DNA from 2 places in the Rhodoferax sp. GW821-FHT02C08 genome. Region 1 is predicted to be linked to the other one. Evidence: riboswitches for the same ligand, from Rfam matches in the RefSeq annotation. Region 1 holds a riboswitch; the other holds the start of a gene.
The links. Region 1 has a riboswitch for glycine ahead of gcvT (glycine cleavage system aminomethyltransferase GcvT). Riboswitches for the same ligand answer to the same signal wherever they lie in the genome.
Positions count from the first base shown of each region.

Region 2: linked by a shared signal. The riboswitch ahead of AC07VY_RS21570 (D-amino acid dehydrogenase) and the one ahead of gcvT (glycine cleavage system aminomethyltransferase GcvT) in region 1 are both predicted to bind glycine.

Region 1 is NZ_JBWKVR010000027.1:56,258-59,640, forward strand. It holds gene gcvP (aminomethyl-transferring glycine dehydrogenase) at 1-554, opposite strand, end outside; gene gcvH (glycine cleavage system protein GcvH) at 574-945, opposite strand; gene gcvT (glycine cleavage system aminomethyltransferase GcvT) at 971-2,095, opposite strand; glycine riboswitch at 2,147-2,270, opposite strand; glycine riboswitch at 2,280-2,379, opposite strand; gene AC07VY_RS23255 (HDOD domain-containing protein) at 2,428-3,291, shown strand; gene AC07VY_RS23260 (amidohydrolase family protein) at 3,358-3,383, opposite strand, start outside.
Region 2 is NZ_JBWKVR010000022.1:66,041-69,423, reverse strand. It holds partial or broken gene AC07VY_RS21575 (chloride channel protein) at 1-83, shown strand, start outside; gene AC07VY_RS21570 (D-amino acid dehydrogenase) at 166-1,386, opposite strand; glycine riboswitch at 1,545-1,653, opposite strand; gene AC07VY_RS21565 (TauD/TfdA dioxygenase family protein) at 1,755-2,663, opposite strand; gene AC07VY_RS21560 (ABC transporter substrate-binding protein) at 2,868-3,383, shown strand, end outside.

The sequences.
Region 1 (3,383 bases):
ACTTCGATGGTTTGCGGATGGCAGTCGCCCGCCACGATGAACACATTGCTCTTGCTTTTGGCGCTGCGCTTGGCCAGGGCCATGGCCTCGGCGGCGGCGGTGGCCTCGTCCAGCATGGACGCGTTGGCAATCGGCATGCCGGTCAGGTCGCAGACCATGGTTTGGAAGTTGACCAGCGCCTCCATGCGGCCTTGCGAAATCTCGGCCTGGTAGGGCGTGTAGGCGGTGTACCAGGCGGGGTTCTCCAGGATGTTGCGCTGGATCACGCCGGGGGTGTGGGTACCGTAATAGCCCTGGCCGATGAAGCTTTTGAAGACCTGGTTCTTGGCGGCAATAGCCTTCAGCTCGGCCAGTGCTGCCGCCTCGGTCACGGGCGCTGGCAGATCCATTGGCGTGCTGCGCGCGATGGAGCGCGGCACGATGCCGTCAATCAGATCCCGGCGCGAACTGGAGCCAATCACTTCCAGCATCAGGGTTTCGTCGGCAGCGTCGATGCCGATGTGGCGGGCGATGAATTCGCTGGCGTTTTCTAGTTCGTGCAGGGAGGTCGTCATGGGGCAGGTCTAGGGAGGGTTAGGCGTTTTGGCTAAATGCGTTGTAGGCGGTTTCGTCCAGCAGGGCGGCGACTTGCGATGCGTCTGACAGCTTGACCTTGAAGAACCAGCCAGCGCCCAGTGGGTCGGTGTTGGCCAGAGCAGGGTCGGCGCGCAGGGCTTCGTTGACCTCGGTGATCTCGCCGGAGACAGGCATGTACACATCGGCCGCGGCCTTCACGGACTCGACCACGCCGGCCACGTCTTTTTGCGCGAAGCTTGCGCCGACGGCGGGCAGGTCGACGAACACTACGTCACCCAATGCGTCTTGCGCGTGGTGCGTGATGCCGACGGTGGCGGTGTCGCCCTCGATGTTCAGCCATTCGTGGTCTTCGGTGTACTTGATGCTCATGGGGGTGCTCCTGTAAAAAGTTGAATTAACCGCGAAAGTAATTGTTCGGGGTGAATGGCATGGACGTGACTTCCATCGGCACGATTTTGCCTCGCACGATGGCGTTGATACGGGTGCCGATGGTGGCAAATTCTGGCGCCACGTAGGCCATTGCAATCGGCTTGTCTACCGTGGGGCCAAGCAAGCCGCTGGTGACTTCGCCAATTGCGTTGCCTGCGGTGTCCTGCAAGGCTGTGTGTTCACGCACCGGGATACGTTCCAGTGCCATCAGTCCCACACGTTTCTTGGTTGTAGTGCCTGGTTTACCTGCGAGTTGCGCTAGTATTTTGCTAGCGCCTGGGAAGCCGCCTTCACGCGCGCCACCAGCGCGGCGTACTTTTTGCAGGGCCCAGTTCAGGCCGGCTTCGATGGGGGTGGTGCTGGTGTCCAGGTCGTTGCCATACAGGCACAGGCCAGCTTCCAGGCGCAGCGAGTTGCGTGCGCCCAGGCCTATGGGTTGGACTTCGGGCTGGGCCAGCAGAGCGCGGGCCAGTGCCTCGGCCTGGTCTTGGTGTACCGAAATTTCAAAACCGTCTTCGCCGGTATAGCCACTGCGGGTCAAGAAGCAGGGGATGCCGGAAACAATGAAATGGCCGCCGGTCATGAACACCAGCTTTTCCACGCCGGGCGCCAGGCGCGACAGCGCGTCTACAGCCTTGGGGCCTTGCAGCGCCAGCAGCGCCATTTCCGGCATGGGGATGACTTCGCAATGCAGGCTGATCCGGGCCTGGATGTGGGCAATGTCCGCTGCTTTGCAGGCACCGTTGACGACGACGAAGATGTCATCTTCCGCCTGCTTGAAAAACATCAGGTCGTCGCGGATGCCGCCCTCGTCGTTCAGCAGCAGGCCGTAGCGCTGCTTGCCTACGGGCAGGTCGATCACGTCGACTGGCACCAGGGTTTCAAAGGCCGCAGCGGCATCGGGGCCGACCAGGCGCAACTGGCCCATGTGGGATACGTCGAACAGGCCGGCGGCGTTACGCGTGTGGTGGTGTTCGGCCATCAGGCCGGCCGGGTACTGCACCGGCATGCTGTAGCCAGCGAAGGGCACCATGCGGGCGCCGAGCTCCAGATGCAGCGCGTTGAGGGGAGTGAGTAACAAATCGGCCATGGCGGTTCTTTCGGGGACACACAATCGGATCATGGCCTTTGACGGCCATGTGTGGTCCCCGCTGTCCGCTTTACCTGAGCGATTCGCCGGGCCGGCCTTGCGGTGGTGCAGGCCGACTGCGGGTTGCGCCTTCGGTGAGTCCGCTCGGGGCGGACTTCTCTCCAGTGGGGTGACGTTTGATGAGAAACGCTTGTCAGTCCTTTTGCCTGAGCGTTCAGGCCCACGTAGCGGGGCCCTGCGCCTTCGGCGGTTTTCGGATGAAAACTCTCTCCTGACGGGGGGGATTCTACCCAAGCGCAAGTCGGCATAATTCCGTGGACTAAGGGGGCGCGATGCAGCTGGCAGACATAGACCGAGAACTGGAAACCGCCAAGGCCAAGGGCGCCGTGCGGGATATCGTGATCCCGCCGTGCCCCCAGCTCTTGCTGGCGCTGCAGGGCGAAGTGCGGGGCGGCGACCCCGACCCCGCCGCCATCGCCCGCATTGCCAGCCAGGACGTGGCCATGGCGGCGGCGCTGATACGTTATTCGAACAGCCCGCTGTTTGCCCGCTCGCGCCCGGCCCGTACCGTGGGCGAGGCCATCGCCATGCTGGGCGTGAAGCAGACGGTGGGCGTGCTGACCGGCTTCTTTACCCGGCATGCGATCCGCGTGGATGCGGCCTTGCTGGAGCATTTCTGGGAAACCTCGACCCGCCGATCCCTGGCCATGGCCTATATCGCCCGCCATCTGTACGGTGTGGATGCCGACGTGGCGCAGACCTGTGGCCTGTTCTGCCATGTGGGCATACCGGTGATGTTGCAGGGCCTGAAGGGCTATGCCGGCACCCTGGCCGAGGCCCTGGCGCGGCAGGACCGCAGCTTTGTGGCAACCGAGAACGCCGCCCACAAGACCGACCACGCCGTGGTGGGCGCGCTGGTGGCCAAGACCTGGAAGCTGCCGCCCCTGGTGACGGCCGCCGTGCGCCTGCACCACGACTTCGACATTCTGCCGGTGGCCAGCGTCCCGCCCGAAGTGCGCTATCTGGTGGCCATGCTGTTGCTGGCCGAGCACTTGGTGGCCCTGCATGAAGGCACGCGCGAGTCGGACGAATGGGCCCGCCATGGTTCGGCCTGCATGTCGCACCTGCATATCGACCAGGCTGAGCTGCAGCACTGGGCGGACGATCTGCATCCGGTGTTTGAAAACCTGGCCTAGTTTGCTATCAAGTTAATAGCTTCTTACGCAGGTATTACCTGCGCAAGAGGCCTGTTTCGCATAAGTTCATGGACGCAGCATCCAGTCGGTTT
Region 2 (3,383 bases), on a different contig from region 1:
TCAGCATCGCCAGCGGCGGCTCCATAAGCCGAGAGGTCTCCATGGTGCAGTTGGCCGCGCTGGGTGCATCCTTGCTGGGTCGCTTACTGCACCAGCCCACAACTGGGCGTGGTCAACAAAAGCAGCCTGCTGTCCACCTACGTTCGCCTGAGCGAATAACACCGGCTAGGCGTAGCTGGAGGCAACGATGGCGCCCACCATATCGGCCGTCACGGCCGACAGAGTCAGCCCCAGGTGCCCGTGCCCGGTGTTGTAGAACACGCCAGGTCGCTTGCCTTTGCCCACCCGAGGCAGCAGGTTGGGCATCATGGGGCGCAGTCCAGCCCAGGGCACCACACTTTCGGTGCGCACACCCGGAAAGCACTGCTGTACCCATTCCACCAAAGGACGGATGCGGTCGGCCCGGATATCCCGGTTATAGCCATTGAACTCCGCCGTACCGGCCACGCGGAATCGGTCCACACCCAAGCGGCTGGTGACCAATTTGGTGCCGTCGTCCAGCAGGCTCACCATCGGTGCAGCAGCCTGGCTTTGTGCATCCTGCAAATTCACCGTAATGGAATAGCCTTTGACGGGATAGATGTTGACGCGGTCGCCCAGCTGCGCCGCCAGGTCCCGGCTGGCCGTACCGGCGCAAACCACCACACCGTCAAACACATGGGACTGCCGTTCGATTCCATCATTGGCAGTGACAGTCACCTGTTTGCCATCGCTCTGCACGGCATCTATGTGCTGGCCATAGCGGGTTTGCACGCCCAGGCGCTCGGCCGCCAAGGCCATGCCGGTGCTGAATTTGTGGATGTCGCCCGTGGTGTCGCTTTCAGTGAAATAACCGCCATAGTAGTTGCCAGCCAAGGTGGGCTCGATGGCGCGCATTTCTTGCGGTGTGACCGCGCGGCGGTCCAGCCCGCCCTGGGCCAGCAATTTGGAGACCTTGCCGGCATGGTCGAAGCTGGCTTTGTCACGGTAGATGTGCAGAATGCCTTCGCGCTTGTGGTCAAAGTCCAGCCCTTCCGCATCCGCCCAGGCATTCAGGTGCGCACGCGCAGCAATGGCAAGGCGGGTGGTCTCCACGGTGTTTTTCTCGTAGTGCGGGATGGCAGCAATGAACTCGGCAAACCAGGCCAGCTTGTGCCAGCTCGGCTTGGGGTTGACCAATAAAGGTGCGTCGCTCTTGAGCATCCACTTCAGCCCCTTGAGCACGGTAGACCAATGGTTCCATACCTCGGCGTTCGACACCGAAAACTGCCCGCCATTGGCAAACGATGTTTCCATGGCCGCATAGCGGTGTTTTTCAAACAAAGTGACCGCGAAACCCCGCTTTGCGAGGGCATATGCCGTGGTCACGCCCGTAATACCGCCGCCTATAACAGCAAACTTTTTCATGATGAGAGTTCCAAAACGTCAAAGTGGGGATAGCAACAAGCGTGCGCAGCTATCGCCCCTCTGTTTTGGACCTGAGAGATTCACGACTGGCACATAGCCAAGCCGCTTGCTCCTGCGGTGAACCGGGTGACGAAACCCGGTTGCTCTTCAGATGTGTGTGACAGGTACCGGTCCTTTTGCCTGAAAGTTTCCGGGGCGGTTGCTCCTTCGGCGCTGTGGGCAAACTTGTTGAGCAACAAGGGCCCCAGACTCTCCCGGTACCTGCCGCAATTATCGCATGGGGTCCACGCACCCTAGCACCGGAATGACTCGGTCAATCAATTGAATCCGCCCATAAGGCCGACTGATTGACCCGGCCGAACCGCGCTCTAATTTTTCGCAGGCTCGGCCGCACTGCGCCGGCCGTGCACCGACACCGGCAGATCACCATGCACGGTGACGCGGCGCACCACGCGGTGCTGGTCGCCGTAGTCATTGATCGCGTAGTGCTGGGTCGCGCGGTTGTCCCAGATGGCCACATCGCCCTCGGCCCAACGCCAGCGCACGGTGTTCTCCAGCCGCGTGATGTGGTGCTGGAAGATCTCGAACAGGCGCTGCGAGTCATGCGTGTTGTAGCCCACAAAGCGCTTCAGGAAATGCCCGGCCACCAGGCTGCGCTCGCCGGTTTCGGGGTGTACGCGCACCAGCGGATGGCGGGCCTCGATCAGGCGCGAGGTAAACACTTCGCGGTAATGCTTGGCGCCATGCGCATCCACTTCGACGCGGGTGGCGGCGTAGTCGTAGTCGTTGCCGTGCACCGCCCACAGGGTGTCGGCCAGGGCCTTCAGCTCGGTCGGCAACTGGTTGTAGGCCTCGGCGGTATTCGCCCACACCGTGTCGCCGCCCTGCTGCGGAATGGTCAGCGCGCGCAGCACCGATACCTTGGGATAAGCGGCTTCGAAGGTCACGTCGGTATGCCAGGAATTAGCCCGGCCGCCGTGGTTCGAGTCCAGCTCCAGAATCTCGGTGCCGCTGCGCGAGGGCACGGTGGGATGCGGCACGATGCTGCCCCAGCGCCCGGCAAACAGCTGGTGCTCGGCATCGTCCAGATGCTGCTGGCCGCGGAAGAACAGCACCTTGTGCTGCAGCAGCGCCTGGTGGATGGCGGCAAAGGTTTCGGGCGCCAACTGGCCCGACAGGCGCACGCCTTGTATGCGTGCACCAATCCGCCCCGCCAAAGGATGGATATCGAGTGTGGGAACGATTTCAGCGTGGGGAGCGTTGAGAACAGCGGACATGCAACTTCCTTGGTAAGACGGGTTGAAACAGGATCGAAAAAAACACCCGCCCATGCTAGGAACTGCAACCCGGAAACCAAAGCACGGAATTCGCATGTGCATCTACACCGCACAGATGCGCATATGCATGCGCAATTTCCTTCGTTGTTGCGTAGGCCTTGCCAATCTACGCTGCAACTTCACGACAACTCCCAAGGGACATGCATGCGAACCGTTTTCAAGCTATTTACCGCCGCGGCAGTGGCCTTCGGGCTGTCGGCCCAGGCCCTGGCGCAAGAGGCCCTGGAAGTCACCGACATCCGCTACCAGGGCTCGGCCGGCCAGGTGGTCTGGATCGAGCTGGCCGAAAGTCTGGGCTATCTGGCGCCGCTGAAAGCCAAGTGGGTGGGCAACACCATCAGCGGCCCGCAGGACGTGCAGGCCGTGGTCACCGGCGACATCGATATCGGTGGCGCTTTCAATGGCGCGCTGGTCAAGCTGCTGGCCAAGAAGGCGCCGGTGAAAGCCGTGCTCGGCTACTACGGCGTGGACGACAACACCTGGACCGGCTATTACGTGAAGACCGACAGCCCCATCAAGACCGCCCGCGACCTGCTGGGCAAGAAAGTGGCGGTCAACACCCTGGGCGCCCACCACGAATTCATGGTGCGCGAATACCTGGAGCGCAACAAGCTCAACGATGAGGACGCAAAACAAGTCACCCTGGTGATCACGCCGCCG